DNA from 4 places in the Ruminococcus sporogenes genome. Region 3 is predicted to be linked to each of the others. Evidence: a T-box and tRNA genes for the amino acid it is inferred to sense, from the RefSeq annotation. Region 3 holds a T-box; the other regions hold tRNA genes.
What was found. The T-box of region 3 lies ahead of alaS (alanine--tRNA ligase). A T-box ahead of a tRNA ligase gene usually reads a tRNA of that ligase, here a tRNA-Ala.
Positions count from the first base shown of each region.

Region 1: it has a tRNA-Ala gene. The T-box ahead of alaS (alanine--tRNA ligase) is inferred to sense a tRNA for this amino acid. The anticodon was not compared.
Region 2: it has a tRNA-Ala gene. The T-box ahead of alaS (alanine--tRNA ligase) is inferred to sense a tRNA for this amino acid. The anticodon was not compared.
Region 4: it has a tRNA-Ala gene. The T-box ahead of alaS (alanine--tRNA ligase) is inferred to sense a tRNA for this amino acid. The anticodon was not compared.

Region 1 covers NZ_BAAHOA010000001.1:378,453-386,319, reverse strand. The annotation lists gene ACYQ0N_RS01975 (helix-turn-helix domain-containing protein) at 239-1,099, shown strand; gene ACYQ0N_RS01970 (helix-turn-helix domain-containing protein) at 1,217-1,546, opposite strand; tRNA gene ACYQ0N_RS01965 (tRNA-Lys) at 2,623-2,698, opposite strand; rRNA gene rrf (5S ribosomal RNA) at 2,716-2,832, opposite strand; rRNA gene ACYQ0N_RS01955 (23S ribosomal RNA) at 2,880-5,707, opposite strand; tRNA gene ACYQ0N_RS01950 (tRNA-Ile) at 5,907-5,983, opposite strand; tRNA gene ACYQ0N_RS01945 (tRNA-Ala) at 5,988-6,063, opposite strand; rRNA gene ACYQ0N_RS01940 (16S ribosomal RNA) at 6,151-7,663, opposite strand.
Region 2 covers NZ_BAAHOA010000001.1:125,913-133,779, forward strand. The annotation lists gene argB (acetylglutamate kinase) at 1-368, shown strand, start outside; gene ACYQ0N_RS00655 (hypothetical protein) at 376-777, shown strand; gene ACYQ0N_RS00660 (aspartate aminotransferase family protein) at 793-1,956, shown strand; gene ACYQ0N_RS00665 (LURP-one-related family protein) at 1,964-2,425, shown strand; gene argF (ornithine carbamoyltransferase) at 2,458-3,360, shown strand; gene ACYQ0N_RS00675 (GNAT family N-acetyltransferase) at 3,363-3,839, shown strand; rRNA gene ACYQ0N_RS00680 (16S ribosomal RNA) at 4,235-5,747, shown strand; tRNA gene ACYQ0N_RS00685 (tRNA-Ala) at 5,835-5,910, shown strand; tRNA gene ACYQ0N_RS00690 (tRNA-Ile) at 5,915-5,991, shown strand; rRNA gene ACYQ0N_RS00695 (23S ribosomal RNA) at 6,191-7,867, shown strand, end outside.
Region 3 covers NZ_BAAHOA010000002.1:698,201-706,067, reverse strand. The annotation lists gene ACYQ0N_RS09910 (NAD-dependent protein deacylase) at 1-387, shown strand, start outside; gene dtd (D-aminoacyl-tRNA deacylase) at 402-842, shown strand; gene ACYQ0N_RS09900 (peptidoglycan D,D-transpeptidase FtsI family protein) at 908-2,494, shown strand; T-box leader at 2,589-2,784, shown strand; gene alaS (alanine--tRNA ligase) at 2,847-5,489, shown strand; gene ACYQ0N_RS09890 (histidine triad nucleotide-binding protein) at 5,504-5,854, shown strand; gene ACYQ0N_RS09885 (phosphoribosyltransferase family protein) at 5,872-6,408, shown strand; gene ACYQ0N_RS09880 (ComEC/Rec2 family competence protein) at 6,423-7,867, shown strand, end outside.
Region 4 covers NZ_BAAHOA010000001.1:896,816-904,682, forward strand. The annotation lists gene ACYQ0N_RS04805 (restriction endonuclease) at 1-608, shown strand, start outside; gene ACYQ0N_RS04810 (rolling circle replication-associated protein) at 845-1,666, shown strand; gene ACYQ0N_RS04815 (hypothetical protein) at 1,670-1,948, shown strand; gene ACYQ0N_RS04820 (hypothetical protein) at 1,994-2,167, shown strand; gene ACYQ0N_RS04825 (helix-turn-helix domain-containing protein) at 2,531-2,977, opposite strand; gene ACYQ0N_RS04830 (sigma factor) at 3,166-3,513, opposite strand; rRNA gene ACYQ0N_RS04835 (16S ribosomal RNA) at 3,985-5,497, shown strand; tRNA gene ACYQ0N_RS04840 (tRNA-Ala) at 5,585-5,660, shown strand; tRNA gene ACYQ0N_RS04845 (tRNA-Ile) at 5,665-5,741, shown strand; rRNA gene ACYQ0N_RS04850 (23S ribosomal RNA) at 5,941-7,867, shown strand, end outside.

The DNA.
Region 1 (7,867 bases), on a different contig from region 3:
CCTTAAATATAAATACTTGGCTTCAGTTCATCACACCTTTTGAGTTCTGCGATAAAAACGGCAGTGACAGCGCCGTCGTTTGATTTAGATATCTTTTGTCGTCGACTTTATTCTACCACGTATTTTTAATGCAAACCATAAATTAAATAATACAATTTATGCACAAAATGATACAAATCACTTGATTTTTTGTTTTGATTGCCGTATAATGAATTAAGAAAACATAGGAGGATAGTATATGTTCACTAATGTGGCTTATTTGCACAATTCACTTGCGGATATGGTTGACACAAGCCGTTCGCTTGTTGTGACCAGCTGTGGTTATTACCGTGTTCACAGCCGCCCTGTTGTTTCCACGGAGCGACTCAACGGACGAAAGGATTACCAGCTTCTATACATTGCAAAGGGCAAAGGTTATTTTTATTTTGACGGACCACTCGGACAAGAAACCGTTATTACTGAAGGAAATATGATTCTTTTTCGCCCCGGTGAAATACAGTATTATTACTATCATGCTCCCGATAAAACCGAAGTATACTGGGTACATTTTACCGGACGAATGGTGGAGGGTATTCTTGACAACTACGAAATGCCTAATGCCGAAAAGGTTTTCTATACAGGAACCTCCCCCGATTATGCGTGGCTTTATAAACAGATGATTCAGGAATTGCAGCTTTGCCGGCCCAATTATGAAGAACTGCTTGCCCTAAATTTGCGGCATATTTTTATTCAGATCAATCGCTATATCAAAGAAGGCTTAAAAAAAAGCAGCGATGTCCAAAACGAAATTGAACGTGCTGCTCATTATTTTAATGAACATTATAACGAACCTTTAAGTATAGATGATTATGCCGCCTCACGGCATATGAGTACCTGTTGGTTTATTCGTAGTTTCAAACAGATCTTAAAGGTTACTCCAATGCAATATATCCTATCCTTACGTATGTCAAATGCACAAAGCCTACTTGAAACAACGGAGTATAATATCTCTGAAATCGCCGAGGCGGTAGGATATGACAACTCATTATACTTTAGTAGGCTGTTTCACAAGCATATCGGGGTTTCGCCGTCGGAATACAGAAAGAAAAGGACTTTATAAATTTTATGTTCTATAGTCGCCGTGTTCCAAATTTATTAGAGTATAATGGTAACTACCATATAGATGTATTCCAAGCGCTCGTCCTCATCTTAAAGCCTTGCCACCAGCAAGGCTTTTTTACTTTTTCATTCCTTGATCTTCTAACATTTGGGACATTCTTTCATCTATTCTTGCCTTGTTTTCATGATTTAGGCGGTTAAATTTTTCAGTAAAGCGCGATGGCGATATACTTTTACAAAAAGTTTTGTCATTGGTCCTTCCGGCTATGTAATCTAATGATACATCATAATGATCCGCTAATATGATTGCTTTTGAAAAAGGTATATCAATATCGCCTCGTTCGTATTTTCCATAATGATTAGTTGATACATCAATTATTTCAGAAACTTTCGCCTGAGTTAAATCCGCGTCCTCCTTTAAGTCCTTCAATCTTTGATAATAAGCCATAAATATGACCTCCCTGAATTTTATTTTACATAAAATTCTATCATATATATGGGTTTAATATTTAATAATCAAATATATTTGGTATTTTATGTCAAATTTATGATTATATTTATTGGTTTTGTAGATATAATCAATAGATTTTAATCCTCTTTGACATTTTATTTTTCAGACTTTTCCTTTAAGCAATATTTAATCAAAATATTTAGTTTGCTATTTTTTAAGTGGGTAAATTTGAGAAAGAGCAATTCAATATTAAATAGTTCATATAAATCTTCATTATATCATACACGTCCATAAGCAATAATAATAAGAATCATTATACTACATATTATGCTTCTATTACATATAATTAATCGATTACTGCATTTATAATAATTCCAGCCGGTTGTAAAAATATATATATTAATTTAAAATGTATGAACATTTATCTTCTCTAATAAAATTGCAATTTCACTGAAGGATTAATTATTTTCAAAACTAAACTCCGTTGAGTTTTTGTAAAAATTGCCGAATGTGTCCACACAGGCGTTGCTTGCTACTCAGCCTTCCGAATTTTTCAGAAGATTTGTCTCCGGACAAAATTCGGATTTATAGCGCATGAATGCGCTGTATTTTTTTCAAAAAATACAGGGATTTTTTGAGTCTGAAAAATCAGAAATCGAAAGTCCAAAAGCGATCTCCTTAATTTGATTTTAAATTATAATCATGAATTTTTATTTTGTCAAGAGGGCAGAATTATTCTTCTATTCATAAACGTCAATCCGATAAAATAAAAAAACGCCGTAAATACGGCATTTAAAATATATCCGAACCATTAAAAAAATAAAGAAAAAACTTTTTCGACATTGCAAAAAAATAAGGAACCGAGATTAAAATCTCGATTCCTGTAATTGCCGAAAAATACCAGAAAAATATTTTCTAAAAAAATACTTTAATTCTCCAGACATTCCTCCATCGGAATTGCGGGTTTATTGCTTTTTCTAAACAAAGTCCACTACCGAAATTGCATAATCTAAAATCATTGCCATCAAACAATATAACTGTTACTGTAAGCAAATGATTTTAGCTATCTTCTTTGGTGCACCATCGGGGGCTCGAACCCAGGACCCACTGATTAAGAGTCAGTTGCTCTACCAACTGAGCTAATGGTGCATAAATAAAAAGCAAAAAGCCGGCATTGATATATTTTCCCAGGACGTCACCGTCCAAGTATCTTCTACGCAGATGAGCTTAACTTCTGTGTTCGGAAAGGGAACAGGTGGAACCTCATCGCCATTAACACCGGCTGACTCTTTTAAATTGAACAGAAAAGCAAAGATTTGAACTCTGACAAAAGGAAAAGCCCTCGACCTATTAGTATCCGCTGGCTTAACATGTCGCCATGCTTACACCTCAGACCTATCAACCTCATAGTCTTTGAGGGGTCTTACTTACTTACGTAATGGGATATCTTATCTTAAGGCCGGCTTCACGCTTAGATGCCTTCAGCGTTTATCCGTTCCGCACTTAGCTGCCCAGCTGTGCCACTGGCGTGACAACTGGTACACCAGAGGTGCGTCCATCCCGGTCCTCTCGTACTAGGGACAGCTCCTTTCAAATATCCTTCGCCCACGACAGATAGGGACCGAACTGTCTCACGACGTTCTGAACCCAGCTCGCGTACCGCTTTAATTGGCGAACAGCCAAACCCTTGGGACCGAATTCAGCCCCAGGATGCGATGAGCCGACATCGAGGTGCCAAACCTCCCCGTCGATGTGGACTCTTGGGGGAGATCAGCCTGTTATCCCCAGGGTAGCTTTTATCCGTTGAGCGACGGCATTTCCACTCACATACCGCCGGATCACTAACTCCAACTTTCGTTACTGCTCGACCCGTCAGTCTCGCAGTTAGGCTCGCTTTTGCGTTTACACTCTCTGGCATGGTTTCCATCCATGCTGAGCGAACCTTTGAGCGCCTCCGTTACCTTTTTGGAGGCGACCGCCCCAGTCAAACTGCCCACCTAACAATGTCCCCCGCCCTGATTCAAGGGCGCAGGTTAGAATTTCAGCACTTCAAGAGTGGTATCCCAACAGCGACTCCACAAAAGCTGACGCCTTTGCTTCTCAGTCTCCCACCTATCCTGTACATGAAATACCAAAATCCAATATTAAGCTACAGTGAAGCTCCATGGGGTCTTTCCGTCTAGTCGCGGGTAACCGGCATCTTCACCGGTACTACAATTTCGCCGGGCGGGTTGTTGAGACAGTGCCCAAATCGTTACACCATTCGTGCGGGTCAGAACTTACCTGACAAGGAATTTCGCTACCTTAGGACCGTTATAGTTACGGCCGCCGTTTACTGGGGCTTCGATTCAAAGCTCTCACTTCTCCTCTTAACCTTCCAGCACCGGGCAGGTGTCACCCCATATACGTCATCTTTCGATTTAGCATAGAGCTGTGTTTTTGCTAAACAGTCGCTTGGGCCTATTCTCTGCGGCTCTTTCGAGCACTCCTTCTCCCTAAGTTACGGAGTCAACTTGCCGAGTTCCTTAACAACCCTTCTCCCGTTGGCCTTAGAATTCTCTTCCTATCTACCTGTGTCGGTTTGCGGTACGGGCTCTTCAGATATTCACACAACTTTTCTTGCCTCAATCCACATTTACTTCCCCCATTCGGGGTCCCTTACGACCGGGAACACCAACTCCCGGATAAACGCTTCTCAAGTGTCCTTGTGCTTAAATCTTTCAGAGGCTACGGAATTTCTACCGTATGTGCATCGGCTACGCGTTTCCGCCTCGCCTTAGCTCCCGGCTTACTAGGAGCGGACGAACCTTCCTCCTAAAACCTTAGATTTTCGGCCATTATGATTCTCACATAATTCTCGCTACTCATTCCGGCATTCTCACTCGTATAAAATCCACCATCGCTTCCGCTATGACTTCTCCTCTTATACGACGCTCCCCTACCCCACAATCTTTCAATTGCAGCCCAAGCTTCGGTATAGATTTTAGCCCCGTTGAATTTTCGGCGCAGGGTCACTCGACCAGTGAGCTATTACGCACTCTTTTAATGAGTGGCTGCTTCTAAGCCAACATCCTGGTTGTCTGTGCAACCCCACATCCTTTTCCACTTAAATCTATTTCGGGACCTTAGCTGTGGGTCTGGGCTGTTTCCCTTTCGACTGTGAGACTTATCTCACACAGTCTGACTGCTGTACATCAATTATCCGGCATTCTTAGTTTGATAAGGTTCAGTAACCTTTCGGCCCCTAGCCCATTCAGTGCTTTACCTCCGGTAATCTAATACAACGCTAGCCCTAAAGCTATTTCGGGGAGAACCAGCTATATCCGAGTTCGATTGGAATTTCTCCGCTAGCCACACCTCATCCGCCACCTTTTCAACGGGGGTCGGTTCGGCCCTCCATGGAGTTTTACCTCCACTTCAGCCTGGACATGGCTAGGTCACTCGGTTTCGGGTCTATCGCATGCAACTTGACGCCCTTTTCAGACTTGCTCTCGCTTCGGCTTCAAACCTTAAGTTCTTAACCTTGCTGCATACGATAACTCGCCGGACCATTCTACAAAAGGTACCTGATCACACTTTGACGTGCTCTCAGTGCTTGTAAGCACAGGGTTTCAGGTTCTTTTTCACTCCCCTCCCGGGGTTCTTTTCACCTTTCCTTCACAGTACTCTTCGCTATCGGTCATTGGGGAATATTTAGGCTTGGAGGGTGGTCCCCCCTGCTTCCCACGGGGTTTCTCGTGTCCCGCGGTACTCTGGATTCTGCCTGCTGCCTCTGCTTTTCATTTACACGACTTTCACGTTCTTCGGTCAGGCTTCCCATCCTGTTCTATTAAGCTTCGACAATGCTTTTTGCAGTCCGCAACCCCGACTGAATTGCTTCCGTCGGTTTGGCCTCTTTCGATTTCGCTCGCCACTACTCTCGAAATCTCGGTTGATTTCTTTTCCTCTCCCTACTTAGATGTTTCAGTTCGGGAGGTTCCCCTCATATACCTATTGATTCAGTATATGATACATGAGCTTCTCTCATGTGGATTGCTCCATTCGGATATCTGCGGGTCTTAGTTCGCTTACAACTCACCGCAGCTTTTCGCAGTTAACCGCGTCCTTCTTCGGTTCCCAATGCCAAGGCATCCGCCCTGCGCTCTTTCTAGCTTTACCATTTGTCTTTTCTGAGTTCTCAATACATTGTAGTTTTTTTACCCGACTTTTAATTTCTTTATTAAAAATCGTGTCGTTTCACTTTTTGTATTTTCTTCATACTTTTCTTATTCAATTTTCAAGATGCCTTTTTTTCTATCCTTTTTCAAGAACAGAAATTAACAGATAATTTCCATTATCTATTAATTTCTTTTCTCGATGGTGGGCACAAGTGGACTCGAACCACCGACCTCACGCTTATCAGGCGTGCGCTCTAACCACCTGAGCTATGCGCCCTTTTTGGTGGAGATGAGGAGGATCGAACTCCTGACCCCCTGCTTGCAAAGCAGGTGCTCTCCCAGCTGAGCTACACCCCCGACTTCCTGATATCTTCAAAATTAAACAATGCTTTTAACCCTTGTCTGACCGGAACTTTCAGACTCTTTCGTCTTTTCGCTCCTTAGAAAGGAGGTGATCCAGCCGCACCTTCCGATACGGCTACCTTGTTACGACTTCACCCCAGTCATCAATCCCACCTTCGACGACGTCCTCCTTTGCAGGTTAGACTATCGGCTTCGGGTGTTACCGACTCCCATGGTGTGACGGGCGGTGTGTACAAGGCCCGGGAACGTATTCACCGCAGCATGCTGATCTGCGATTACTAGCAATTCCGACTTCATGCAGGCGAGTTTCAGCCTGCAATCTGAACTGAGACAATTTTTCGGGATTTGCTCCACATCGCTGTTTTGCTTCCCTCTGTTTTATTGCCATTGTAGTACGTGTGTAGCCCAGGTCATAAGGGGCATGATGATTTGACGTCATCCCCACCTTCCTCCGTTTTGTCAACGGCAGTCCCATTAGAGTGCTCTTGCGTAGCAACTAATGGTAAGGGTTGCGCTCGTTGCGGGACTTAACCCAACATCTCACGACACGAGCTGACGACAACCATGCACCACCTGTCTATATGTCCCCGAAGGGATTTCAACTATCTCTAGTCTATTCATACGATGTCAAGACCTGGTAAGGTTCTTCGCGTTGCTTCGAATTAAACCACATACTCCACTGCTTGTGCGGGCCCCCGTCAATTCCTTTGAGTTTCAACCTTGCGGTCGTACTCCCCAGGTGGATTACTTATTGTGTTAACTGCGGCACGGAAGGGGTCAGTCCCCCCACACCTAGTAATCATCGTTTACAGCGTGGACTACCAGGGTATCTAATCCTGTTTGCTCCCCACGCTTTCGAGCCTCAGCGTCAGTAAAAGCCCAGTAAGCCGCCTTCGCCACCGATGTTCCTCCTAATATCTACGCATTTCACCGCTACACTAGGAATTCCGCTTACCTCTACTTCACTCAAGAACAACAGTTTCAAATGCAATCTACAGGTTGAGCCCATAGTTTTCACATCTGACTTGCTATCCCGCCTACGCTCCCTTTACACCCAGTAATTCCGGACAACGCTCGCTCCCTACGTATTACCGCGGCTGCTGGCACGTAGTTAGCCGGAGCTTTTTCTTCAGGTACCGTCATTATCGTCCCTGATAAAAGGAGTTTACAATCCGAAAACCTTCTTCCTCCACGCGGCATCGCTGCATCAGAGTTCCCTCCATTGTGCAATATTCCCCACTGCTGCCTCCCGTAGGAGTCTGGGCCGTGTCTCAGTCCCAATGTGGCCGTTCAACCTCTCAGTCCGGCTACTGATCGTCGACTTGGTGAGCCGTTACCTCACCAACTATCTAATCAGACGCGAGCCCATCTCTGAGCGAATTTCTTTGATATATCTATCATGCGATATTTATATTTTATGGGGTATTACCATCCGTTTCCAGAAGCTATCCCCCTCTCAGAGGCAGGTTGCTCACGTGTTACTCACCCGTCCGCCACTAACTTAAAAAAGCAAGCTCTTTTAAGTCCGTTCGACTTGCATGTGTTAGGCGTGCCGCCAGCGTTCGTCCTGAGCCAGGATCAAACTCTTTATTAAGTTTGTATATTAAATACCTTCCGGTATTTACTATCTCCCGTTTCATTACGATTGCTCGCAATTCTTTCGCTTGTGTTTTTACTCTTGTATTAATCTCTCAATTAATACAGAATTTACAAGGGTTTTGTTTTTTCTTAGCATTGTTCAATTTTCAAGATACCTTCGCTCTCTCGCTTCCTTTGAGCGCTCGTCTATTATATCACT
Region 2 (7,867 bases), on a different contig from region 3:
GCATTCCCGTTATAGCTACCGTCGCATGCGGAACGGACGGTCAGACCTATAATGTAAACGCCGATACTGCCGCCTCCAGAATAGCCGCGGAGCTTGGAGCGGAAAATCTTATACTTATGACGGATATTGCCGGATTGCTGAGAAACAAGGAGGATCCGAATACTCTTATACCCTTTGTCAATGTCAGCGAGGTACCGTTTATGAAAAGGCAGGGAATTATTTCCGGAGGAATGATTCCGAAAATTGACTGCTGCGTAGAGGCCGTAAGACGCGGCGTGAAAAAAACGTCTATAATAGACGGAAGGGTTCCGCATTCTATTCTTATAGAGATACTTTCAAGCGAGGGTATCGGCACACAGTTCAGATAATATGGAAATGCTTTTTAAAATACTGCCGTTTGCGCTGGGGTTAATATTGACGCTGACGGGAGCGGTTATCGCTCTGTACCGCAAAAAGGTCGCAATTCATACAGACGGAATAATAACGGATATTGCAAAAAGGCGGAAAAGATATTCAAAGGTGACGGTTACTCTTGAGGCCCCGGTAGTCAAATACTCTGTTGACGGAAGGGATTACAGCGGAATATCTTCAAGGTTTTTTACCGAGGGAGTTATGGACTTTAAAAAGGGCGGCAGAATAAAAATAAGAATCAGCCGCCGTGACCGCCGCCGTTTTGTTCCGGCCGAAAGCGGTAAGACTGCGGAAAAGCTTATTATAGCCTGCGGAATATTTATGATTCTTGCCAATGCGGTTATCCTTTGGAGATACGGCGGCTGAAAGGAATGATTTTTAATGAATACTATTGAAAAATTCGACAATTATGTTATGAATACATACGGCAGATTCGGAGTAGCGCTTGAAAAAGGAAATGAAAGAAGCTGTGTTGATGAAAACGGGAAAGAATATATCGATTTCGGCAGCGGTATCGGTACAAATTCCCTCGGCTTCTGCGACAGTAGCTGGGCGGACGCGGTCTGCGCTCAGGTAAGGTCAATTCAGCACACGTCCAATTACTATTATACAAAGGTTCAGGCTGATTTTGCTGAAAAGCTGTGTAAGACAGCCGGATATTCGAAGGTGTTTTTCGGAAATTCGGGCGCTGAGGCGAACGAATGCGCTATTAAGCTTGCAAGAAAATACAGCTTTGACAAATACGGCAGGGGACGGCACAATATAGTTACGCTGGTGAATTCCTTTCACGGGAGAACTCTGTGCACTCTCGCCGCTACGGGACAGGAGATTTTTCACAATTACTTTTTCCCATTTCCGGAGGGCTTTATTTATGCCAAGGCAAACGATATGACCGATCTTGAATCAAAGCTTGACGGCGCCTGCGCCGTTATGCTGGAATTTGTTCAGGGGGAGGGCGGCGTTATACCTCTTGAAAGGGAATTCGTTAATTTTGTATTCGATATATGCGCAAAAAAAGATATTCTTGTTATCGCCGATGAGGTTCAGACCGGAACAGGCAGAACTGGCAGCTTTTTAGCCTCGGAAAATTACGGAGTAAAGCCTGATATAACAACTCTTGCAAAGGGACTTGCGGGAGGAATACCTATAGGCGCGTGCCTTGCGTCCGAAAGACTCTCTCGGGTTCTCACGAAAGGAACTCACGGCTCAACCTTCGGAGGAAATCCGATTGCCTGTGCCGGCGGCAGTGCGGTTATTGACAGGATAACTTCTCCGGGATTTCTTGACGAGGTAAGAGCTAAGGGAAAATACTTTAAGGAAAAGCTGGAGGGGCTTGACGAGGTGGAAAGCGTTACCGGAACGGGACTGATGATCGGTATCAGCCTTAAAACCAAGTCCGCTTCCGATATTGCGGCAGAAGCCCTTGAAAACGGTCTGCTTGTACTGACCGCCAAGGATAAGATCAGACTTCTTCCTCCGCTTAATATAACCTATGGAGAAATTGATAAGGGAATGGAGATACTCAAAAATATTCTGGAGGGCTGAGCTTTTTATGGTTAAACTGAACATAATCCCGAAGGGCGGCAAATTTGACGTTATAGACTCAAAGGAGCGTGTAATTTATCGCATAAAACAAGGTATGAACGGAAAAATACATCTTCTTGATTCCAGCGGATATAAGCTTTATTATATTACTTATGATAAAAAGCAGAAAAAGCCGTCGTTTAAAATGTTTCTCAATGATAAGGAGATTTTGACCGCGGAATGTACGTCAATGTTTTTGGAGCCGGGATTTGAATTAAGAGGGGATAATATATTTCTGGACGTGCGAAGTAACGACAGGCGGGAATTCAAGATTATGGACGGTGAAAACCAGATTGGAGCAGTGTTCTCTGAAACAGAAAAAAAGGATTTCAGATATATAATTGAAATATCGGAAAATTCTTTTGACGATTATATTCCTCTGATTGCCGTTTGCATTGATATTGCTTTCGGTAAAATGAACAGGGGTTAAACTTAGTATAAAACCGGAAAGGAATGAATTAAATGAAACATTTATTAAAAATGCTTGACCTCTCTAAGGAGGAGATAACAGACATACTTAATCTTGCAGACCAGCTTAAATATGAACTGAAGCACGGTATACCCCACCCGCATCTTAAAGGAAAATCCTTGGGAATGATTTTTCAGAAGGCTTCTACGCGTACGCGAGTGTCGTTTGAAACCGGAATGTATCAGCTTGGCGGATATCCGCTGTTTTTATCGTCAAGCGAGCTTCAGATAGGCAGGGGAGAGCCTGTTCAGGATACGGCGCGTGTGCTTTCGCGTTATATAGACGGAATTATGATCCGTACCTTTGATCAGAAGGAGGTAGAGGATCTGGCGCAATACGGCGATATTCCGATAATAAACGGACTAACGGATTTTTCTCATCCCTGTCAGGTTCTTGCCGATCTTATGACTATCAGAGAATATAAGGGCAGCTTTGACGGTCTGAAAATGTGCTATATCGGCGACGGAAACAATATGGCAAATTCTCTTATTGTAGGGGGACTTAAGGTGGGAATGAGCGTTTCTGCCGCGACTCCTGCGGACTATCGTCCTGCAAAGGAAGTTATGGATTTTGCAGAGGGATTCGACTGCTTTAAGATTACAGACGATCCGAAGGAGGCGGCAAAGGACGCGGATATTTTATTAACCGACGTATGGGCGTCAATGGGACAGGAGGCTGAAGCCGAGGCGCGCCGCAAAGCGTTTGCCGGATATCAGATTAACGACAGCATTATGGCTCTCGCAAAGTCGGACGCTCTTGTTATGCACTGCCTGCCTGCGCACCGCGAGGAGGAAATCACCTCAAAGGTGTTTGAGGAACATGCGAACGAGATTTTTGAAGAGGCTGAAAACCGTCTGCATGCACAGAAGGCGGTTATGGTTAAGCTGATGGGATAATCATGGTCATAAGAGAATACAATACGGGAGATCTTTCGGAAATATACCGGCTATTTTATGAAACGGTTCATTCAGTTAATCTAAAGGATTATACAAGGGCTCAGGCGGACGCTTGGGCCCCGTTTGACTACGACCGCGAGAAATGGAATAATTCTTTGATTGAGAATTATTGCGTTGTCGCGTCAGAAAATAATACCATAACTGGATTCGGAGATATTGATGAAAGCGGTTATTTGGACAGGCTCTATGTGCATAGGGATTTTCAAAATAGGGGAATTGCGACCGCAATATGCGATGAACTGGAAAGCCATTTGGAAGGCAATATTATACGGGTTCATGCTTCGGTAACAGCAAAGCCTTTCTTTGAAAAAAGGAATTACATTGTTATAAAAGAACAATTTGTTAAAAGAAACGAAATTTTATTAAAAAATTTCATTATGATAAAGACTAAGATAAATAATTTTAGAGATATGCGTTAAGCAGCAGTTATTTTGTATAATACGCTATAAATAGAGATAAAAAAGCTGAAAAAATTGTTATAAAAATGGAAACCTTTCCAAACCCATTGACAAAAGAGTAAGGAGGTGATATAATAATAAAGCTGTCGAACGAGAGAGAGCGAAGTCGGAAAATTTTTTTCTCCCAAAAGGTATTGACAAGAGAGAGAAGAAGTGATATAATAGACGAGCGCTCAAAGGAAGCGAGAGAGCGAAGGTATCTTGAAAATTGAACAATGCTAAGAAAAAACAAAACCCTTGTAAATTCTGTATTAATTGAGAGATTAATACAAGAGTAAAAACACAAGCGAAAGAATTGCGAGCAATCGTAATGAAACGGGAGATAGTAAATACCGGAAGGTATTTAATATACAAACTTAATAAAGAGTTTGATCCTGGCTCAGGACGAACGCTGGCGGCACGCCTAACACATGCAAGTCGAACGGACTTAAAAGAGCTTGCTTTTTTAAGTTAGTGGCGGACGGGTGAGTAACACGTGAGCAACCTGCCTCTGAGAGGGGGATAGCTTCTGGAAACGGATGGTAATACCCCATAAAATATAAATATCGCATGATAGATATATCAAAGAAATTCGCTCAGAGATGGGCTCGCGTCTGATTAGATAGTTGGTGAGGTAACGGCTCACCAAGTCGACGATCAGTAGCCGGACTGAGAGGTTGAACGGCCACATTGGGACTGAGACACGGCCCAGACTCCTACGGGAGGCAGCAGTGGGGAATATTGCACAATGGAGGGAACTCTGATGCAGCGATGCCGCGTGGAGGAAGAAGGTTTTCGGATTGTAAACTCCTTTTATCAGGGACGATAATGACGGTACCTGAAGAAAAAGCTCCGGCTAACTACGTGCCAGCAGCCGCGGTAATACGTAGGGAGCGAGCGTTGTCCGGAATTACTGGGTGTAAAGGGAGCGTAGGCGGGATAGCAAGTCAGATGTGAAAACTATGGGCTCAACCTGTAGATTGCATTTGAAACTGTTGTTCTTGAGTGAAGTAGAGGTAAGCGGAATTCCTAGTGTAGCGGTGAAATGCGTAGATATTAGGAGGAACATCGGTGGCGAAGGCGGCTTACTGGGCTTTTACTGACGCTGAGGCTCGAAAGCGTGGGGAGCAAACAGGATTAGATACCCTGGTAGTCCACGCTGTAAACGATGATTACTAGGTGTGGGGGGACTGACCCCTTCCGTGCCGCAGTTAACACAATAAGTAATCCACCTGGGGAGTACGACCGCAAGGTTGAAACTCAAAGGAATTGACGGGGGCCCGCACAAGCAGTGGAGTATGTGGTTTAATTCGAAGCAACGCGAAGAACCTTACCAGGTCTTGACATCGTATGAATAGACTAGAGATAGTTGAAATCCCTTCGGGGACATATAGACAGGTGGTGCATGGTTGTCGTCAGCTCGTGTCGTGAGATGTTGGGTTAAGTCCCGCAACGAGCGCAACCCTTACCATTAGTTGCTACGCAAGAGCACTCTAATGGGACTGCCGTTGACAAAACGGAGGAAGGTGGGGATGACGTCAAATCATCATGCCCCTTATGACCTGGGCTACACACGTACTACAATGGCAATAAAACAGAGGGAAGCAAAACAGCGATGTGGAGCAAATCCCGAAAAATTGTCTCAGTTCAGATTGCAGGCTGAAACTCGCCTGCATGAAGTCGGAATTGCTAGTAATCGCAGATCAGCATGCTGCGGTGAATACGTTCCCGGGCCTTGTACACACCGCCCGTCACACCATGGGAGTCGGTAACACCCGAAGCCGATAGTCTAACCTGCAAAGGAGGACGTCGTCGAAGGTGGGATTGATGACTGGGGTGAAGTCGTAACAAGGTAGCCGTATCGGAAGGTGCGGCTGGATCACCTCCTTTCTAAGGAGCGAAAAGACGAAAGAGTCTGAAAGTTCCGGTCAGACAAGGGTTAAAAGCATTGTTTAATTTTGAAGATATCAGGAAGTCGGGGGTGTAGCTCAGCTGGGAGAGCACCTGCTTTGCAAGCAGGGGGTCAGGAGTTCGATCCTCCTCATCTCCACCAAAAAGGGCGCATAGCTCAGGTGGTTAGAGCGCACGCCTGATAAGCGTGAGGTCGGTGGTTCGAGTCCACTTGTGCCCACCATCGAGAAAAGAAATTAATAGATAATGGAAATTATCTGTTAATTTCTGTTCTTGAAAAAGGATAGAAAAAAAGGCATCTTGAAAATTGAATAAGAAAAGTATGAAGAAAATACAAAAAGTGAAACGACACGATTTTTAATAAAGAAATTAAAAGTCGGGTAAAAAAACTACAATGTATTGAGAACTCAGAAAAGACAAATGGTAAAGCTAGAAAGAGCGCAGGGCGGATGCCTTGGCATTGGGAACCGAAGAAGGACGCGGTTAACTGCGAAAAGCTGCGGTGAGTTGTAAGCGAACTAAGACCCGCAGATATCCGAATGGAGCAATCCACATGAGAGAAGCTCATGTATCATATACTGAATCAATAGGTATATGAGGGGAACCTCCCGAACTGAAACATCTAAGTAGGGAGAGGAAAAGAAATCAACCGAGATTTCGAGAGTAGTGGCGAGCGAAATCGAAAGAGGCCAAACCGACGGAAGCAATTCAGTCGGGGTTGCGGACTGCAAAAAGCATTGTCGAAGCTTAATAGAACAGGATGGGAAGCCTGACCGAAGAACGTGAAAGTCGTGTAAATGAAAAGCAGAGGCAGCAGGCAGAATCCAGAGTACCGCGGGACACGAGAAACCCCGTGGGAAGCAGGGGGGACCACCCTCCAAGCCTAAATATTCCCCAATGACCGATAGCGAAGAGTACTGTGAAGGAAAGGTGAAAAGAACCCCGGGAGGGGAGTGAAAAAGAACCTGAAACCCTGTGCTTACAAGCACTGAGAGCACGTCAAAGTGTGATCAGGTACCTTTTGTAGAATGGTCCGGCGAGTTATCGTATGCAGCAAGGTTAAGAACTTAAGGTTTGAAGCCGAAGCGAGAGCAAGTCTGAAAAGGGCGTCAAGTTGCATGCGATAGACCCGAAACCGAGTGACCTAGCCATGTCCAGGCTGAAGTGGAGGTAAAACTCCATGGAGGGCCGAACCGACCCCCGTTGAAAAGGTGGCGGATGAGGTGTGGCTAGCGGAGAAATTCCAATCGAACTCGGATATAGCTGGTTCTCCCCGAAATAGCTTTAGGGCTAGCGTTGTATTAGATTACCGGAGGTAAAGCACTGAATGGGCTAGGGGCCGAAAGGTTACTGAACCTTATCAAACTAAGAATGCCGGATAATTGATGTACAGCAGTCAGACTGTGTGAGATAAGTCTCACAGTCGAAAGGGAAACAGCCCAGACCCACAGCTAAGGTCCCGAAATAGATTTAAGTGGAAAAGGATGTGGGGTTGCACAGACAACCAGGATGTTGGCTTAGAAGCAGCCACTCATTAAAAGAGTGCGTAATAGCTCACTGGTCGAGTGACCCTGCGCCGAAAATTCAACGGGGCTAAAATCTATACCGAAGCTTGGGCTGCAATTGAAAGATTGTGGGGTAGGGGAGCGTCGTATAAGAGGAGAAGTCATAGCGGAAGCGATGGTGGATTTTATACGAGTGAGAATGCCGGAATGAGTAGCGAGAATTATGTGAGAATCATAATGGCCGAAAATCTAAGGTTTTAGGAGGAAGGTTCGTCCGCTCCTAGTAAGCCGGGAGCTAAGGCGAGGCGGAAACGCGTAGCCGATGCACATACGGTAGAAATTCCGTAGCCTCTGAAAGATTTAAGCACAAGGACACTTGAGAAGCGTTTATCCGGGAGTTGGTGTTCCCGGTCGTAAGGGACCCCGAATGGGGGAAGTAAATGTGGATTGAGGCAAGAAAAGTTGTGTGAATATCTGAAGAGCCCGTACCGCAAACCGACACAGGTAGATAGGAAGAGAATTCTAAGGCCAACGGGAGAAGGGTTGTTAAGGAACTCGGCAAGTTGACTCCGTAACTTAGGGAGAAGGAGTGCT
Region 3 (7,867 bases):
AAAAAGGTTTATGAGCTTCATGGCAGCGTTCTGCGTAATTATTGTATGAAATGCAATAGATTTTATGATGCGGATTTTATACGAAAATGTTCCGGTATTCCTCGATGTACCTGCGGAGGTATAATTAAACCCGACGTAGTTTTATATCAGGAGGGACTTAGCGACAGCGTTATAAACGGGGCCGTAACGTCGATAAAAGAAGCGGATCTTCTTATTGTCGGAGGTACATCGCTGAATGTCTATCCTGCCGCGGGCTTGATTAAGTATAGAAGCAAGGATTGTTTTCTGCTGCTTATAAACCTTACGGAAACACCGGCGGATTCCTTTGCGGATATGGTTATACACGATAGTATCGGAAAGATTATGGGAAGTATAATGTCAGGATAACGGGAGGCTGTTTTATGAAAGCTGTAGTTCAGAGAGTAAGCGGCGCGTCAGTGACGGTAGACGGAGAAATAAAAGGAAAAATAGGAAAAGGGTTTTTGGTTTTTCTCGGCGTAGGTAAAAAAGATTCAGAGCTTAATGCGGAGAGGCTTGCAAATAAAATTATAAAAATGAGGATTTTTTCAGATGAGAACGATAAAATAAATTTATCATTAAACGATGTAGGAGGCTCTTTGCTTGTAATATCGCAGTTTACACTGTATGCCGACTGCCGAAAGGGAAACAGACCTAATTTCATTAACGCCGGAAATCCTGAAACGGCTGAAAAGCTTTATGAATATTTTATCGGAATATGCGGAAAATATATTCCTGTAGTAGAAAAAGGCGTTTTCGGAGCTGATATGAAAGTGGAGCTGGAAAACGACGGGCCGTTTACAGTAGTACTTGACGATATTTGAAATATTTAGCTGAATATGATTTAATCCCTTTCGGATGGCAATAATAAATCCGGGAGGGTTTTATTATGTATAAACGTATGATTGCGCTTGGCTGCATTTTTTTATTTTCATTTTCAATATTGTATATGAGAATTTTCTGGATAGTGAGCAATCCGACTTATCAGGCCGCCGGACAGGCTCAGGGTACTTATACTCTGACAGCAGGTCATACCTTCGGTAATATTTACGACAGAAGCTATAATCTTCTGGTCAATGATACCAGCACATATTATGCCGTCATAAATCCTACCTCCGAGGCCGCGGAGGAGATTCTGCCTTATGTTAAGGATCTTGAAAGCTATCACAGCAGTTTGGTGTATGGTAAGCCGTTTGTATGCGAGGTGACAAAAAAGGATTTTGAATGCGGCGATATAACGGTTTTTGATGTTCCCGTCCGAAACAGGGAAAATCAGCTTGCACAGCATGTTATAGGGTATTTAAGCGACGGCGAGGGAGTGTCCGGAATCGAGGCTGCTTATAATGATTATCTTAGATCGTGCGTTTCTGAAAATACTGTAACTTACAGTGTGGACGGCAGAGGAAGCGTAATGGACGGACTTGGCAGGGATATTTCTGAGAACGGTCCCATGACGGAAGGAGTGGTTCTCACTATTGATAAATATATACAGGCAATATGCGAGCTTGCGGGCGGCAGAATGAAAAAGGGAGCCGTAGTTGTAATGGATATTTACTCAGGGGAAATTCTGGGTATGGCGAGTTTTCCGACATACAGCGCCGATACCTTGTCCGAGGCGGTAAACGATAAAGATTCTCCACTTATTAACCGCTGTCTTTATTCATATAATGTAGGCTCGATTTTTAAGCTTGTGACATCGCTTGCCGCCTTTGAACAAGGAATTGAAGAAAGCTTTTCATATAATTGTACCGGATCTACCGAAATCGGAGGGCAGCTATTTAAATGCCATGACTTGAGCGGACACGGTGTTCTTGATATGACGGAAGCGGCGGCGGAATCATGCAATACCTATTATATAGAGCTTTCTAAGCATATAGACAGCCGTCTTTTGATAGAAACTGCTCAGAGAATGGGATTCGGAAGAAGTATTCCTCTTGCGTTGGGAATGACTGTTTCCGGCGGAAGCCTTCAGACTGAGGAGGACCTGAGCCTGCCGGCAGAAAAGGCCAACATGTCGTTCGGGCAGGGAAAGCTTACGGCGTCTCCGGTGCAGATATGCGCTTTTACAGCCGCGATAGCAAATGAAGGAAGGTTGTATGTTCCAAGCTTGGTAAAGGGTATAACTCATGACGGCAAAACAGTTTCAAATCAGGAAGAAGCTAAATATACGGACGTTTTTGACCGTAAAACGGCGTTTCGTCTTCAGGATCTGATGATTGCCGCTGTTGATTTGAATACAGATTCCAACGCCAGACCGTCGAATACTCATGCGGCAGGTAAGACGTCGACCGCTCAGACAGGCAGATTTGACGAGGACGGAGAAGAAATATGTCATGGCTGGATAACCGGCTTTTTTCCACTTAGCAGTCCGAGGTACGCTGTAACTGTTTTGTGCGAGGACGGCGGATACGGAAACGAATGTGCGGCTCCGGTTTTTAAGGAAATTGCAGAGAGAATTACTGATATTTACGGATAAAAATTTATTCTTTCTTTTTATAAAATTTTACGGAATTTTAAGAAAAAAAGATTGACTTTTTCCGTATATTTGGTATAATATTAGAAGAATATTGTTTTGGGCTGTGACAGGAATAATTGCATGGATTATACTTCAGAGAAAAAGCGGTCGGTGCGAGCTTTTGTATAAAATGCAAGTGCTACCCTTGAGCTTTCCGCTGAAAAGCGGACGTTTTTTCCGCGTTAAGGAAAACAAAAGGAAAGCTTTATGCTTTTGAATTTTGGGTGGTACCACGAGCCTTCGTCCCATTACTGCGGACGAGGGCTTTTATTTCAGTTAAAGCAATAAAATATAATGATTGGAGAGCGTATATATGAAATGGCGTGGAGTCAATGAACTCAGAGAAATGTATCTTTCATTTTTTGAAAGTAAGAATCATACAAGAATGGCAAGCGCGTCCCTGATTCCGCAGGGGGACAACAGTCTTTTGCTGATAAATTCAGGCATGGCGCCTTTAAAGAAATTTTTTCTCGGACAGGCTGTTCCTCCTAATAAAAGAGTAACGACTTGTCAGAAGTGTATCAGAACTCCCGATATAGAAAGAGTAGGCAAAACCTCAAGACACGGTACATATTTTGAGATGCTCGGTAATTTTTCTTTCGGAGACTATTTTAAGATAGAAGCTATTGAATGGGCGTGGGAATTTTTTACTAAATCGCTTGAGCTTCCTGTTGAAAAGCTATATGTGTCTGTATACGAGGATGACGACGAAGCATATGATCTCTGGACAAAGCGTATAGGCGTTGCGCCGGATCATATGACAAGGCTTGGCAAAGAGGATAATTTCTGGGAACATGGCTCCGGACCTTGCGGACCTTGTTCTGAGATATATTTTGACAGAGGAGACGAACATGGCTGCGGCTCTCCTGACTGTAAGGTTGGCTGTGACTGCGATAGGTTTGTTGAAGTCTGGAATCTTGTTTTCAGCCAGTTTGACAGCGATGGAAAGGGAAATTATGCCCTTATGGAGCATCCTAATATTGACACCGGTATGGGACTTGAAAGACTTGCATGTGTGATTCAGGGAGTCGATAACCTTTTTGAAGTTGATACCGTTAAAAATATTATGAATAAAATATGTGAAATAGCTGGCGTAAGGTATAAAGAAAATGAAAGTACAGATGTTTCGCTCCGTGTTATAACTGATCACATAAGAAGTACTACATTTATGGTGGGAGACGGAATTACTCCGGCTAACGAGGGAAGAGGCTATGTATTAAAAAGGCTTCTTAGAAGAGCGGCAAGGCATGGAAAAATGCTCGGCGTCAGCGATCCTTTTTTGTATAAGGTATGCGATACTGTAATTGATGAAAATAAAACGGCTTATCCGGAGCTTGAAGAAAAGCGCGAGCTTATAAAAACTATTATAAAGCATGAAGAGGAAGGCTTTGCAAAGACAATTGATAAGGGAACGGAGCTTTTGAATCATTTTATTGATAAAATTTCCGCGAATGAAATTAAGAACGTATTGTCAGGGGACGACGCCTTTAAGTTAAGTGATACCTACGGTTTTCCTCTTGATCTTACTAAGGAAATTGCAGCCGAAAAGGGTATTTCTGTAGATGAGGAACGTTTCAGGGAATGCATGGAAGAGCAGAAGCGGAAGGCAAGAAGCGACCGTGCTTCAAAGATTAAAACCTCGTGGAACGATGACAACGCCGCGTTCATAGAAGTTCCGGCTACTGAGTTTACCGGTTATACTAGATTTAAGCAGGACGCAAGAATACTTGAGATTTTTGTCGACGGCAAGCCGTCTGATAGCGTCTCTGAGGGACAGGAAGCTGTAGTTATTTTAGACAGCACGCCGTTTTATGCTGAAAGCGGTGGACAGGCTGCCGACACCGGAGAGCTGAGCGCTGAAGGAGCGTCGTTTTCAGTTTACAATACAACTAAAACTGAAAGCGGACATTTTCTTCATTTCGGTACGGTTGAGCAGGGAAATCTTAATAAAAATGATATGATCTTTGCGGAAATTGACGTTGAAAAAAGAATGTCTGCGGCAAGAAATCATACTGCTGCACATCTTTTGCAGGCAGCCTTACGAAAGGTGCTTGGAGAACACGTACATCAGGCGGGACAGCTTGTAAACGCTGAAAGATGCAGATTTGACTTTTCGCATTTCAGCGCCGTTACTGCTGAAGAACTGTTTAGGATTGAAAATATAGTCAACGATGAAATTCTCCACAGTATTGAAGTGGTTACAAAGGAAATGCCGATAGACGAGGCAAAAAAGCTCGGAGCAACGGCTCTTTTCGGCGAGAAATACGGAGATATTGTAAGAGTTGTGAATATAGGAGGAGAATCTATTGAATTTTGCGGCGGAACGCATGTTAAAAATACATCAAATATAGGTCTTTTTAAGATTGTTTCTGAAAATTCAGTAGCGTCCGGAATCAGACGAATCGAAGCTGTTACAGGCAACGGAGTGCTTGAGCTTATGAATGGATTTAGGAGTACCTTATCCGAGGTTTCAGCGGTACTTAAAATTGCCAATCCGGCTAAGCTTGCCGAACGCTGTAGAACCTTAACGGAAGAGCTGAAGGAAAAGGATAAGCAGATACAGAAGCTTAGTCAGCAGCTTGCCGGTAATCAGCTCGGAGATATGTTCAAGGACGCTAAGGAAATTAACGGTATAAAGATTATATCTGCAATGCTCAATGGAACGAAGCCGGATATGCTCAGACAGCTTGGAGATAAGGTTAGGGAGCAGACTCAGGACGTTGTAGCCGTGTTTGCCGGTGTAACCGATGAAAAAGGTACTCTTTACTGCGTATGCGGCAAAAGCGCAGTTGAAAAAGGCGCTCATGCAGGAAAAATTATTCAGAGAATAGCAGCCATTACAGGAGGAAAGGGCGGCGGACGTCCAGACAGCGCAATGGCAGGCATAGGAAAAAATTATATGATTGATGAGGCGCTTAATTCTCTTGAAAGCATTACTAACGAATTTTTAAAATAGATCAGAGGTATTTTATGATGGATTGTTTATTTTGCAGGATAATTGCAGGGGAAATTCCCAGCGATAAGGTTTTTGAGGACGACATGGTGTATGCGTTTAAGGATATAGAACCGGTAGCCCCGGTTCACTATCTTATTGTGCCGAAGGTTCATATTTCAGGAGCGTCTGAAATAAACTCTCAGAATTCTGAATATGTAGCTCACATATTTGAGGTCGCTGCGCAGATAGCTGAAAAGGAAGGCTTTTCAGATGGATACAGGGTTATAACTAACTGCGGAGATGACGCCGGACAAAGCGTTCATCATCTTCATTTTCATGTACTGGCAGGAAAGAAAATGGGCTGGAGCGCTGACAGCGCCGTATAAACTGATGGGGGAAAAATATGGAATATTATACACTTAACATCGCCGGACTGAAAAGAGAGTTGCCGCTCTGTCCGATTAACGATAAGCTTAATATTGCCGCGTTTATTATGTTTTCCGATGTGGAGCTGACCATTGCGTGCGCTGAGGAACTATTAAAAAGAGTACCGGATTTCGATATAATTGTTACCGCTGAAAGCAAAGGTATTCCTTTGGGTTATGAGCTTTCAAGACAGAGCGGAAAAAAGTACATAGTCGCGAGAAAATCAGTTAAGCTTTATATGAAAAATCCGGTGGCTGTCGAGGTTAAGTCGATTACGACGGACGGAAGGCAGACTCTTTATCTTGATGAAAATGATATGCGAGAGCTTAAGGGAAAAAGAGTGCTTATTGCGGACGATGTAATCAGTACAGGAGAATCCCTGCATTCACTTGTCGAGCTTGCGGAAAGAGCAGGCGGAAATATAGTATGTAAATCGGCGGTGCTTGCCGAAGGAGACGCGGCGGACAGAAACGATATAATTTTCCTTGAAAAACTTCCGCTGTTTTTCAAATAAGCTTGAAACGTAAAATGGTGTATGCAGGGACTGCTTGGGCTGCCGGACTTATTGCAGCCGCTTTTTCCGGGCATTTGTATATTGCAGTTCCTGCGGCATTAATTTCCGCGTTACTTTTTAAAGTATTGTTCCGTTTTAATCTAAAAGCCATTATTTTTATGCTTGTCGTATATTTTATGGCTTTCTGCTATTACGGTGCTTATAATAGCACGGTCTATAAAAATATTATTGATTTTGCCGGACAAGAAATAAATTTTAGCGGAGTTGTAACTGACTATAAGGATTATGCCGAAAACAAATCCACATATTTTTTAAAAGGGAAAATCAACGGTTTACAGCAAGCACAGATTATAATTTATACCGACGCTTCAGACTGTGACGTAGGAGATAAAATAAGTTTAAAATGTATTCCTGAATTGCCTGAAAATAGTTATTTATTCAGCGGACTTGATTATTACAAGTCCGACGGAATTTACCTCCAGTCTGACGATATTTCTTTAATGGAGATTAAGAAAACATCAGGATTTTCTCTGCGGAAAATGCTGTATAAATTTCGAGAAAATGTGAGCGGAGCCATAGACTCGTCTGTTCCGTCAGATGAAAGCGGCATGCTCAAGGGAATGCTTTTCGGTGATAAATCCGGAATTGACCAGAATGATAAAACCATGCTCTACCGGACAGGCATAGGTCATGTTACTGCTGTTTCCGGTCTGCATATTGTTCTTTTCTGCACGTTAATAACGTTCCTGCTTCGTAAATTCGGCACTAGTAAGCTTTTGGAATTTGCTATTTCTGAAATATTTATGATTCTTTTCGCTCTGTGCTGCGGAATGTCCCCGTCTATTATGAGAGCGTTTGTAATGATGACTTTGGTAAATTCTGCGCCGCTGTTTTTCCGTTATACTGATTCACTAAATTCGGTATGTATCGCCGTAATTCTGCTTACTCTTTTTAATCCGTTCATGATTATAAATCAGTCATTTTTATTATCAGTTTCCGGAGCGCTGGGAGCCGGCGTATTTGGTCCTTATATGACCGGGAACTTAAACTCCTTCGGAAGGTTAAATAAGACGCGTAATAATATTCTATATATGCTGTGCGTTTCTGCGGCGGTTACTCCGATGTCGGTAATTTGCTTCGGTGAATTTTCAGCAATAGCACCGCTTAGCAATCTGATTATAACTCCTCTTTGCATGCTGTCACTGCTTATTGCAATGATTGCGTCAATGCTGATTTTTATAAATCCTATACTGCTTTTTAAAATATCGGGAGCTATATGCCGAATTGTTTTGAATCTTTCAAGACTTATAGGTAAAAATAAGTTTACTCATACTAAGCTTATAGGTGATTTTATACCTGCTGTTATGATAATTATACTTATTTTCTGTATCTTTGCTTATCTGATTTTTAAGAGCCGTAAATACAGCGCCATTACCGCGGTGGTTTCAGCGGCGCTTTT
Region 4 (7,867 bases), on a different contig from region 3:
AGCTGAAACCAATCAGAATAAATATTTCAAAGAAAGAGTATGCAAAAAGCTATCTTAACTCTGCATTAAAATTCAGAGGAACCGTTTTATACCTGTCGGATAATGCCAAACAAGATGTTATTACAGCATTAATTGCTACTGAGCCGATTTCAATTTATTCGGAACTATTGGAATCTTCCATTGATGCTATTAATAAAAGTCTTTTGTCTTTATCACCTGACAAATTTGAGCAGCTTATTGCATGGTATTTCAGAAAAATAGGCGCAGATTCCGCTAAAGTTCTTCCTAAGAATCCCTATCAAAAACGTGAGTTTGAAGATGCTGACGTTGAAGCAGTATTTGAGAACTTGAAACTAAAAGTGGTTGTCCAAGCAAAGTTTTATAATGGAAAAGCTGATTTAAACTGGGCTTGCGAGCAAATAAAGAGATATGACAACTTACAGAATGATGAGTTTGACTATACTTGTGTACGTTGGGTTATAACTACTGCAAGTATAGCTGAATACAATAAAGACTATTTAGATGATAATATAAGAATCATTGACGGGGCTGAGTTTGCGCAAATGTTGCTTGATGCCGGAATTAAGGATATTGATTCTGCTTTTTAAATAATTATCCAAATAAATTCTATAGCACTTCACTTTAACGTGGAGTGCTTATTTTTATGCTCTTTTACTTGATTATTAACGCTACATCAGGCGAAAAAATCTCAAAAAGTGATAAAAAATAAGTTTTTCGAGATAATGAGATATTTTTTCAGACGGTGCGTATAATTAAATTAGAACCACTTGTACATAACAAATCTAAATTAGATTTGTTCAATATTCTAAAGAGGTGGTTTTAATTGATTGAAACGAAAAAGTCTGTTAATGAAAAAGTTGACAGACAGCCGGATGACCATTCAAAAGCGAGTGTATTTATTACAAATCATATTATTGAGATTGTTGTAATAGAAAAACGCTCAAAGTATTTACACAATTTTAAAAAGTGTGGAAAATACACATATGTTGATATGCGAACTGGTGAAGTAAAGGAATATTCCGATAGTAATTCAATAAATCGGAATCGTTCTTTTACAAATCTAAGAAGATATATCAATGCAAATTTTATAGGTAAGCCAAATGAGATATTTTTGACTTTGACCTATACAGATCCGCAATTTGATCGTTCGCAAGTATCTGCTGATTTCAAACTTTTTTGGAAAAAATTTAAATACAGATACAAAAATTGCGAGTACATTTCAATTTTTGAGCCGCATTCCAACGGGAATTGGCATATTCATATTTTAATTAAGGATTTGCAGAAAAAGTATCTATTTATTGATTTAGATGAATGCAGAAGAATTTGGAACCATGGTTTTATCAAAATAATAAAACTTGAAAACAATGATAATATAGGCGCTTATTTTACACCAGGAAATAATACAAATTCCAATTCTTCTGATTCCAAAAACGATAGAATAAAATTCTATCCAAGAAACTCCAAATGCTTTACGCATTCAAAGAATATCAAGAAACCATATTGTAAAATTATGTCATACGAACAAGCGGAGAATATGGTTAAGGATTCAAAGGAAGTCTTTTCGGAAAATATCGGAATTTATGACGGTGATGAAGAAGTAAATACCATTTTTTATCGTCAGTATAACAGTAAAAGGGGAAAATAAATTATGAATACTAAATTTATATATTATTTGGATTGCTGCTTTGTGATTACAGAAACTGCACGTTTAATAAAATCTCAATATAACAATTTGCTTGAATCAAATAAACTTAGTTTATCAAAGCAAATTAAATATTTATTGAAAATTGAAAAGCTTCGGATAGAATACAGAAAAAAGTATCATAAGGCAAAAGAGGAGGCATTTAAAATCATAATTGAAAAACCCGAGCTGACAAATGATATAATTGAAAGCTTAAAAGAATTTAAAGCCTGTTTATTTGAATAATGGACAAAACATTGATAATATGCTTTTATTGAAAGCGGTGATGTCATGAAATGTATTGTTCATCTTCCAACGAAACAGGAATCAATCAGAGAATTACAAAGGCGTCTTGCGCAAGTTCATGCGGAGTTCGTTATTTCCGATCTTGAAAAAAAGAACTTGTCACGAGAGGAAAACGATAAAATATTCAATTTAATAAGCGATAAAGTTATGAATGAATAACTACATATCGCTAAAAGACGGAGCGTAAAAACTCCGTCTTATTTTTCGCATAAACATTTGAAATCATGGTCGTACAAGGCTTCATTGATATCCATAAGAGATTGTGATTTTTCAACCCCGAAAATGATAATGCTGTCACGCTCGTCTTTTGGGGAAAGAGGTGCATATTGGGCAATCTTTAAGACTGCTTTTTACGGGAAAGTTGAGGGGCTACCGAAAACTGCTGACACTAAAGCATATCAATATGCCTGAAATCTTAGCGGTAAGAATAATTTGCTCTCCTATTACATCATATTAAGGAACGTCCAGATAACCCTTTTAAGCCTTTCCATTTTCAAGGGCAAAGGGTTTCGCCGAAAGGATTCAAACGGTTCTGAGAGCGTGCGAAGCGTCTGATTGAATGTTCTTTAGCTGCAACAGCTTTTCAAACGTCTTTTTCTGAATACAAGCACGTTCCTGCTCCCATTTTTTGAGCGTACCAAGAGGAACAGAGATATATTTTGCAAATTCGGACTGCGTGAGTTTCATAGACTTGCGCAGTTCTTTTATCTGCCGTCCCTGTCCATGATAGAGAAACAAATTGTAATCATCAAGAAGTGCGGTTACATCAATTCCGAATAGTTCAGCAGCTTTTGCAAGCTTGTCCAGCGGATAGGCTTCCAAAACATTCTCCTCATAACGTGAATAAGTAGTCCTGTCAACTTCCATGACCTTAGCGACATCGCGCTGTAAAAGTCCGTTCTGAATGCGATACCATTTCAGCTTGTCCGATACTGATTCAAGCCTGTTTGGATTCGGATTTTCAAACAAGAACCTCTGAGCCTGTGTCAAATGACGTTTTGTAAGGAATCTGAACGAGTGTATGTACAGCGGAGCATATCTGACATTGCCATTATGAAACTTGTAAAGAATACAGAAGCCATTACCGACTTTCCGATAGATTTTCCATGAATCTGAATAAGGCTCTTGTTTTACTTCCTGTGGATTATTTAGAGCCGTTATGATACCGTTGCTTTTTCAATACATCTGCTTGCATAAGTGGCAAACCTGTTCCCTTTTGAATAATCAAATGTGGAAACCGCTTTGATAAGTCCTATTGTTCCTATTGATATCAATTCATCCTGTTCTTTTATATTTGAATAATATTTTTTAATGATATGAGCGACAAGTCTTAAATTATGTTCAATAAGCTTTGTACGCGCATTGCTATCTCCTTCCCCCATAAGCTTGAAATATTCCTCTTCCTCTTTTTTAGACAGCGGTTTAGGAAAAACGTTTCTGCTGTCTACATGTAATGCGAAAAAAAATAAATTACTTAATATTGATTGTAACATATTTAAAAACATTTTAATGCCTCCTTATAATATTTATACTATGTTATACAGCTTGTTTATTATAATTAAAGGGGATTTAAGTCAGTAAACATTATTGTTTATTGTGCATAATATTGCATTTATCAGAGAATTCACAATATATTTTGTATATTCCGTCAAATCTCAAAAAAAAGATTGACAAAAGAGTAAGGAGGTGATATAATAATAAAGCTGTCGAACGAGAGAGAGCGAAGTCGGAAAATTTTTTTCTCCCAAAAGGTATTGACAAGAGAGAGAAGAAGTGATATAATAGACGAGCGCTCAAAGGAAGCGAGAGAGCGAAGGTATCTTGAAAATTGAACAATGCTAAGAAAAAACAAAACCCTTGTAAATTCTGTATTAATTGAGAGATTAATACAAGAGTAAAAACACAAGCGAAAGAATTGCGAGCAATCGTAATGAAACGGGAGATAGTAAATACCGGAAGGTATTTAATATACAAACTTAATAAAGAGTTTGATCCTGGCTCAGGACGAACGCTGGCGGCACGCCTAACACATGCAAGTCGAACGGACTTAAAAGAGCTTGCTTTTTTAAGTTAGTGGCGGACGGGTGAGTAACACGTGAGCAACCTGCCTCTGAGAGGGGGATAGCTTCTGGAAACGGATGGTAATACCCCATAAAATATAAATATCGCATGATAGATATATCAAAGAAATTCGCTCAGAGATGGGCTCGCGTCTGATTAGATAGTTGGTGAGGTAACGGCTCACCAAGTCGACGATCAGTAGCCGGACTGAGAGGTTGAACGGCCACATTGGGACTGAGACACGGCCCAGACTCCTACGGGAGGCAGCAGTGGGGAATATTGCACAATGGAGGGAACTCTGATGCAGCGATGCCGCGTGGAGGAAGAAGGTTTTCGGATTGTAAACTCCTTTTATCAGGGACGATAATGACGGTACCTGAAGAAAAAGCTCCGGCTAACTACGTGCCAGCAGCCGCGGTAATACGTAGGGAGCGAGCGTTGTCCGGAATTACTGGGTGTAAAGGGAGCGTAGGCGGGATAGCAAGTCAGATGTGAAAACTATGGGCTCAACCTGTAGATTGCATTTGAAACTGTTGTTCTTGAGTGAAGTAGAGGTAAGCGGAATTCCTAGTGTAGCGGTGAAATGCGTAGATATTAGGAGGAACATCGGTGGCGAAGGCGGCTTACTGGGCTTTTACTGACGCTGAGGCTCGAAAGCGTGGGGAGCAAACAGGATTAGATACCCTGGTAGTCCACGCTGTAAACGATGATTACTAGGTGTGGGGGGACTGACCCCTTCCGTGCCGCAGTTAACACAATAAGTAATCCACCTGGGGAGTACGACCGCAAGGTTGAAACTCAAAGGAATTGACGGGGGCCCGCACAAGCAGTGGAGTATGTGGTTTAATTCGAAGCAACGCGAAGAACCTTACCAGGTCTTGACATCGTATGAATAGACTAGAGATAGTTGAAATCCCTTCGGGGACATATAGACAGGTGGTGCATGGTTGTCGTCAGCTCGTGTCGTGAGATGTTGGGTTAAGTCCCGCAACGAGCGCAACCCTTACCATTAGTTGCTACGCAAGAGCACTCTAATGGGACTGCCGTTGACAAAACGGAGGAAGGTGGGGATGACGTCAAATCATCATGCCCCTTATGACCTGGGCTACACACGTACTACAATGGCAATAAAACAGAGGGAAGCAAAACAGCGATGTGGAGCAAATCCCGAAAAATTGTCTCAGTTCAGATTGCAGGCTGAAACTCGCCTGCATGAAGTCGGAATTGCTAGTAATCGCAGATCAGCATGCTGCGGTGAATACGTTCCCGGGCCTTGTACACACCGCCCGTCACACCATGGGAGTCGGTAACACCCGAAGCCGATAGTCTAACCTGCAAAGGAGGACGTCGTCGAAGGTGGGATTGATGACTGGGGTGAAGTCGTAACAAGGTAGCCGTATCGGAAGGTGCGGCTGGATCACCTCCTTTCTAAGGAGCGAAAAGACGAAAGAGTCTGAAAGTTCCGGTCAGACAAGGGTTAAAAGCATTGTTTAATTTTGAAGATATCAGGAAGTCGGGGGTGTAGCTCAGCTGGGAGAGCACCTGCTTTGCAAGCAGGGGGTCAGGAGTTCGATCCTCCTCATCTCCACCAAAAAGGGCGCATAGCTCAGGTGGTTAGAGCGCACGCCTGATAAGCGTGAGGTCGGTGGTTCGAGTCCACTTGTGCCCACCATCGAGAAAAGAAATTAATAGATAATGGAAATTATCTGTTAATTTCTGTTCTTGAAAAAGGATAGAAAAAAAGGCATCTTGAAAATTGAATAAGAAAAGTATGAAGAAAATACAAAAAGTGAAACGACACGATTTTTAATAAAGAAATTAAAAGTCGGGTAAAAAAACTACAATGTATTGAGAACTCAGAAAAGACAAATGGTAAAGCTAGAAAGAGCGCAGGGCGGATGCCTTGGCATTGGGAACCGAAGAAGGACGCGGTTAACTGCGAAAAGCTGCGGTGAGTTGTAAGCGAACTAAGACCCGCAGATATCCGAATGGAGCAATCCACATGAGAGAAGCTCATGTATCATATACTGAATCAATAGGTATATGAGGGGAACCTCCCGAACTGAAACATCTAAGTAGGGAGAGGAAAAGAAATCAACCGAGATTTCGAGAGTAGTGGCGAGCGAAATCGAAAGAGGCCAAACCGACGGAAGCAATTCAGTCGGGGTTGCGGACTGCAAAAAGCATTGTCGAAGCTTAATAGAACAGGATGGGAAGCCTGACCGAAGAACGTGAAAGTCGTGTAAATGAAAAGCAGAGGCAGCAGGCAGAATCCAGAGTACCGCGGGACACGAGAAACCCCGTGGGAAGCAGGGGGGACCACCCTCCAAGCCTAAATATTCCCCAATGACCGATAGCGAAGAGTACTGTGAAGGAAAGGTGAAAAGAACCCCGGGAGGGGAGTGAAAAAGAACCTGAAACCCTGTGCTTACAAGCACTGAGAGCACGTCAAAGTGTGATCAGGTACCTTTTGTAGAATGGTCCGGCGAGTTATCGTATGCAGCAAGGTTAAGAACTTAAGGTTTGAAGCCGAAGCGAGAGCAAGTCTGAAAAGGGCGTCAAGTTGCATGCGATAGACCCGAAACCGAGTGACCTAGCCATGTCCAGGCTGAAGTGGAGGTAAAACTCCATGGAGGGCCGAACCGACCCCCGTTGAAAAGGTGGCGGATGAGGTGTGGCTAGCGGAGAAATTCCAATCGAACTCGGATATAGCTGGTTCTCCCCGAAATAGCTTTAGGGCTAGCGTTGTATTAGATTACCGGAGGTAAAGCACTGAATGGGCTAGGGGCCGAAAGGTTACTGAACCTTATCAAACTAAGAATGCCGGATAATTGATGTACAGCAGTCAGACTGTGTGAGATAAGTCTCACAGTCGAAAGGGAAACAGCCCAGACCCACAGCTAAGGTCCCGAAATAGATTTAAGTGGAAAAGGATGTGGGGTTGCACAGACAACCAGGATGTTGGCTTAGAAGCAGCCACTCATTAAAAGAGTGCGTAATAGCTCACTGGTCGAGTGACCCTGCGCCGAAAATTCAACGGGGCTAAAATCTATACCGAAGCTTGGGCTGCAATTGAAAGATTGTGGGGTAGGGGAGCGTCGTATAAGAGGAGAAGTCATAGCGGAAGCGATGGTGGATTTTATACGAGTGAGAATGCCGGAATGAGTAGCGAGAATTATGTGAGAATCATAATGGCCGAAAATCTAAGGTTTTAGGAGGAAGGTTCGTCCGCTCCTAGTAAGCCGGGAGCTAAGGCGAGGCGGAAACGCGTAGCCGATGCACATACGGTAGAAATTCCGTAGCCTCTGAAAGATTTAAGCACAAGGACACTTGAGAAGCGTTTATCCGGGAGTTGGTGTTCCCGGTCGTAAGGGACCCCGAATGGGGGAAGTAAATGTGGATTGAGGCAAGAAAAGTTGTGTGAATATCTGAAGAGCCCGTACCGCAAACCGACACAGGTAGATAGGAAGAGAATTCTAAGGCCAACGGGAGAAGGGTTGTTAAGGAACTCGGCAAGTTGACTCCGTAACTTAGGGAGAAGGAGTGCTCGAAAGAGCCGCAGAGAATAGGCCCAAGCGACTGTTTAGCAAAAACACAGCTCTATGCTAAATCGAAAGATGACGTATATGGGGTGACACCTGCCCGGTGCTGGAAGGTTAAGAGGAGAAGTGAGAGCTTTGAATCGAAGCCCCAGTAAACGGCGGCCGTAACTATAACGGTCCTAAGGTAGCGAAATTCCTTGTCAGGTAAGTTCTGACCCGCACGAATGGTGTAACGATTTGGGCACTGTCTCAACAA